2 regions of the Bhargavaea ullalensis genome follow, and region 1 is predicted to be linked to the other one. Evidence: a T-box and tRNA genes for the amino acid it is inferred to sense, from the RefSeq annotation. Region 1 holds a T-box; the other holds one or more tRNA genes.
The links. A T-box is a leader RNA that pairs with one kind of tRNA and senses whether it is charged. The one in region 1 lies ahead of serS (serine--tRNA ligase), so its partner is inferred to be a tRNA-Ser.

Region 1 (2,224 bases):
GTGTATGGACGTACTCCGGCTTTGCCCCCTGTTCGCGGCGAAAGCGGATGTTCGCGCGGCGTGCCTGGAAATCTTCAAAATTCGAGCAGGAAGAGATTTCCCGGTAGACGCCCTGTGTCGGGATCCACACTTCGATGTCGTACTTCTTCGCGGCCGTGAATCCGAGATCGGCGGTGCACATCTTCAAGACTCGGTAAGGGAGTCCGAGCAGCTGGAGCACTTTCTCGGCATGGCCGGTCAGCTTCTCGAGCATTTCGTACGATTCCTCCGGCTTCACAAAATGCACGAGTTCGACTTTGTTGAACTGGTGCTGGCGGATGAGTCCGCGGGTGTCCCGCCCGGCGGAACCCGCCTCGGAGCGGAAGCAGGCGCTGTACGCCGCATAAGACTCGGGCAGGCCGGCCCCGTCCAGGATTTCATCTCGGTGGAAGTTCGTCACCGGCACTTCCGCCGTCGGGATGAGGAAGTAGTCCTCCTCCTCGATCAGGAATGCATCTTCCTCAAACTTAGGGAGCTGTCCGGTCCCGGTCAGGCTCGTCCGGTTGACGAGAAACGGCGGAAGCATTTCCTCGTAGCCGTGCTCATCCGTGTGGAGATCGAGCATGAACGCGGCCAGCGCCCGTTCAAGCCGGGCACCCGCACCCCGGTAAAAGACAAACCGGCTGCCGGTCGTCTTCGCGGCCCGCTCAAAATCCAGGATGCCGAGATCGGTTCCGATTTCCCAGTGGGGTTTTGCCTCAAAACTGAACTCAGGCACATCCCCCCACTTGCGGATTTCGACGTTGTCCTCTTCACTGTCGCCCACCGGCACGCTTTCATGAGGGATGTTCGGCACGCGCATCATCACGTAATCCAGGTTCTCTTCGACTTCGTGCAGTTCGGTGTCGAGTTCTTTGATCTTGTCGCCGACTTCGCGCATTTTCGCGATGGCCTCATCCGCATTTTCCTTGTTGCGCTTCATCTCGGCAATTTGCTGGGATGCCGCATTGCGTTCCGCCTTCAGTTCCTCGACACGGGCAATGAGTTCTCGGCGGCGGACGTCAAGCTCCCCGAACCGGTCAAAATCGGACAGATCCTCTCCCCGCTTCGCCAGCTTCTCTTTCACCTCGTCAAAATGAGCCCGGACATATTTGATATCCAGCATGTTCAGTTCCTCCTTGTTTGTCGGATCCGGTGAGGGGCAGACAGACAAAAAGCCCCCGTCCCCGAAAAAGGGACGAGAGCTTTTCCCGCGTTGCCACCCGAATTGGCTGCAAAGGCAGCCCGCTTTCATGGAATAACGGTCCATCCGCCGGCCGGGCCTACTGTTCGGTTCAGCCCGGCTGCTCAGGGACGGATTCACGGACATTCTTGCCGGCTCGCACCTGCCGCCGGCTCTCTGCAAAGAATGGCTCCGCTACTGCTTCCCCTCATCGACTCTGACTTTGAAATTAACAACACTGTACTACACCGGAAGGAAATTGGCAAGCTGCGCCTGTTTCCGGCTGCATCCGACCCGGCCGAACCGATTACCAGCCGCGTCCGCTCATGCGCTCTTCCTCGGCCAGCGCCGCAATTTCCAGGCCTTTCATCGGGGTGCCGATGTCCTTCGACAGTTCGCCGATCAGGGCATAGTCTTTGTAATTACGGGTTGCCTGGACGATCGCCTTTGCAAACTTCTCGGGATTGTCCGACTTGAAGATCCCCGAACCGACAAACACGCCGTCCGATCCGAGTTCCATCATGAGCGCCGCGTCCGCCGGCGTCGCCACGCCGCCCGCTGCGTAGTTCGTGACCGGAAGCCGGCCTTTTTCCCGGATTGCGAGCAAGATTTCGTAAGGCGCCTGCAGGTCCCGTGCCTCCACCATCAGTTCATCTTCGCTCATATTGACCACCCGGTTCACCTGCGCATTCACTTTGCGGAGATGACGGACGGCTTCCACGATATTCCCCGTGCCCGGCTCGCCTTTCGTGCGGAGCATCCGGGCACCTTCGCCGAGTCGTCGGGCCGCTTCCCCGAGATCGCGCGCACCGCAGACGAACGGCACGTCAAATGTGCTTTTCAGCAAGTGGAATTCCTCGTCCGCCGGTGTCAGCACTTCACTTTCATCGATGTAATCGACGCCGAGCGCCTCCAGCACACGGGCTTCGGAAATGTGTCCGATACGTGCTTTGGCCATGACCGGGATGGAGACGGCCGCCTTCACTTCTTCGATGATCCGCGGATCTGCCATGCGTGCGACCC
Region 2 (2,224 bases), on a different contig from region 1:
TGGCCGCCGAGGCCGGACAACATAAGCAAGGTTCGGCAGAAGCTTGGTTCAATGTCTGTTTTATCCGGTTTTGAAAGAACAAAAAAAGTACTTGCCAAACCGTGCAGGATTGGTATAATAGTACTTGTCCTTTCAAAGTGAATCAGGTCTGGCGATGATGGCGAAGAGGTCACACCCGTTCCCATCCCGAACACGGAAGTTAAGCTCTTCAGCGCCGATGGTAGTTGGGGGCTTCCCCCTGCAAGAGTAGGACGTTGCCGGGCCGATCACTTGATTGATGATACATACTTAATATGGAGGATTAGCTCAGCTGGGAGAGCATCTGCCTTACAAGCAGAGGGTCGGCGGTTCGAACCCGTCATCCTCCACCATTATTTTGCCGGCCTAGCTCAATTGGTAGAGCAACTGAATCGTAATCAGTAGGTTGGGGGTTCAAGTCCTCTGGCCGGCACCACAAAATACGAGCCATTAGCTCAGTTGGTAGAGCATCTGACTTTTAATCAGAGGGTCGCAGGTTCGAGCCCTGCATGGCTCACCATTTATATGCAAATCCACACATGCGGGTGTGGCGGAATGGCAGACGCGCTAGATTCAGGTTCTAGTGTCCTTTACCGGACGTGGGGGTTCAAGTCCCTTCACCCGCACCATATGCGGAAGTAGTTCAGTGGTAGAATACCACCTTGCCAAGGTGGGGGTCGCGGGTTCGAATCCCGTCTTCCGCTCCATATTTATTCCGCCGGGGTGGCGGAACTGGCAGACGCACAGGACTTAAAATCCTGCGGTAGGTGACTACCGTACCGGTTCGAAACCGGTCCTCGGCACCAGTTGTATGATTCAATTTAATAATGCGCCCGTAGCTCAATTGGATAGAGCGTCTGACTACGGATCAGAAGGTTGTGGATTCGACTTCTGCCGGGCGCGCCATTTCGGGAAATAGCTCAGCTTGGTAGAGCACTTGGTTTGGGACCAAGGGGTCGCAGGTTCGAATCCTGTTTTCCCGACCACCTATGGGGCCTTAGCTCAGCTGGGAGAGCGCCTGCTTTGCACGCAGGAGGTCAGCGGTTCGATCCCGCTAGGCTCCACCATTTCATATACATACTACTGTGGCGGTGTAGCTCAGCTGGCTAGAGCGTACGGTTCATACCCGTAAGGTCGGGGGTTCGATCCCCTCCGCCGCCATTTCAAAGGACCTTTAGCTCAGTTGGTTAGAGCAGACGGCTCATAACCGTCCGGTCGCAGGTTCGAGTCCTGCAAGGTCCACCATTCACTGGTTGATGCACGGAGGAATACCCAAGTCTGGCTGAAGGGGTCGGTCTTGAAAACCGAGAGGCGGGTCACACCGCGCGGGGGTTCGAATCCCTCTTCCTCCGCCATTTTCATGCCTCTTCAGTCAAGGGGAGCACTTTTCCGTCAGGGGATACCTGATCAGCCATCATTTTATTATCGCGGAGTGGAGCAGTGGCAGCTCGTCGGGCTCATAACCCGAAGGTCGCAGGTTCAAATCCTGCCTCCGCAACCAATGGTCCCGTGGTGTAGCGGTTAACATGCCTGCCTGTCACGCAGGAGATCGCGGGTTCGATTCCCGTCGGGACCGCCATTTTTTATACATAATTCTTGTTGCTGGCTTGGTAGCTCAGTCGGTAGAGCAAAGGACTGAAAATCCTTGTGTCGGCGGTTCGATTCCGTCCCAAGCCACCATTGACGCGGATGTAGTTTAGTGGTAAAACCTCAGCTTCCCAAGCTGAAGTCGAGGGTTCGATTCCCTTCATCCGCTCCAGAGAGTGGGCCTATAGCTCAGCCGGTTAGAGCGCACGCCTGATAAGCGTGAGGTCGGTGGTTCGAGTCCACTTAGGCCCACCATTTTCCGCAGTAGCTCAGTGGTAGAGCAATCGGCTGTTAACCGATCGGTCGTAAGTTCGAGTCTTACCTGCGGAGCCATTGGAGAAGTACTCAAGAGGCCGAAGAGGCGCCCCTGCTAAGGGCGTAGGTCGGGTAACCGGCGCGAGGGTTCAAATCCCTCCTTCTCCGCCATTCCGGCCCCTTGGTCAAGCGGTTAAGACACCGCCCTTTCACGGCGGTAACACGGGTTCGAATCCCGTAGGGGTCATCACAAAAAGAGCAGCTTTCCTTTTCAGGAGGCTGCTCTTTTTTTATTCTTTTTCTCCTGTATAGCTGTCCCGCTCATGATAGGGAATGTCGCCCATCGGGGATTCAAGCTGTTCTG

Region 2: it encodes a tRNA-Ser, which carries the amino acid that the T-box ahead of serS (serine--tRNA ligase) is inferred to sense. The anticodon was not compared.

Annotation. Positions count from the first base shown of each region.
Region 1 is NZ_JBHLWY010000027.1:5,730-7,953, reverse strand. It holds gene serS (serine--tRNA ligase) at 1-1,144, opposite strand, end outside; T-box leader at 1,210-1,422, opposite strand; gene pdxS (pyridoxal 5'-phosphate synthase lyase subunit PdxS) at 1,509-2,224, opposite strand, start outside.
Region 2 is NZ_JBHLWY010000040.1:44-2,267, forward strand. It holds rRNA gene rrf (5S ribosomal RNA) at 148-263, shown strand; tRNA gene ACFFIY_RS09330 (tRNA-Val) at 296-371, shown strand; tRNA gene ACFFIY_RS09335 (tRNA-Thr) at 379-454, shown strand; tRNA gene ACFFIY_RS09340 (tRNA-Lys) at 463-538, shown strand; tRNA gene ACFFIY_RS09345 (tRNA-Leu) at 560-647, shown strand; tRNA gene ACFFIY_RS09350 (tRNA-Gly) at 651-725, shown strand; tRNA gene ACFFIY_RS09355 (tRNA-Leu) at 736-824, shown strand; tRNA gene ACFFIY_RS09360 (tRNA-Arg) at 848-924, shown strand; tRNA gene ACFFIY_RS09365 (tRNA-Pro) at 928-1,004, shown strand; tRNA gene ACFFIY_RS09370 (tRNA-Ala) at 1,010-1,085, shown strand; tRNA gene ACFFIY_RS09375 (tRNA-Met) at 1,106-1,179, shown strand; tRNA gene ACFFIY_RS09380 (tRNA-Ile) at 1,187-1,263, shown strand; tRNA gene ACFFIY_RS09385 (tRNA-Ser) at 1,281-1,373, shown strand; tRNA gene ACFFIY_RS09390 (tRNA-Met) at 1,445-1,519, shown strand; tRNA gene ACFFIY_RS09395 (tRNA-Asp) at 1,522-1,597, shown strand; tRNA gene ACFFIY_RS09400 (tRNA-Phe) at 1,623-1,698, shown strand; tRNA gene ACFFIY_RS09405 (tRNA-Gly) at 1,704-1,777, shown strand; tRNA gene ACFFIY_RS09410 (tRNA-Ile) at 1,784-1,860, shown strand; tRNA gene ACFFIY_RS09415 (tRNA-Asn) at 1,864-1,938, shown strand; tRNA gene ACFFIY_RS09420 (tRNA-Ser) at 1,941-2,031, shown strand; tRNA gene ACFFIY_RS09425 (tRNA-Glu) at 2,036-2,107, shown strand; gene ACFFIY_RS09430 (TraR/DksA C4-type zinc finger protein) at 2,151-2,224, opposite strand, start outside.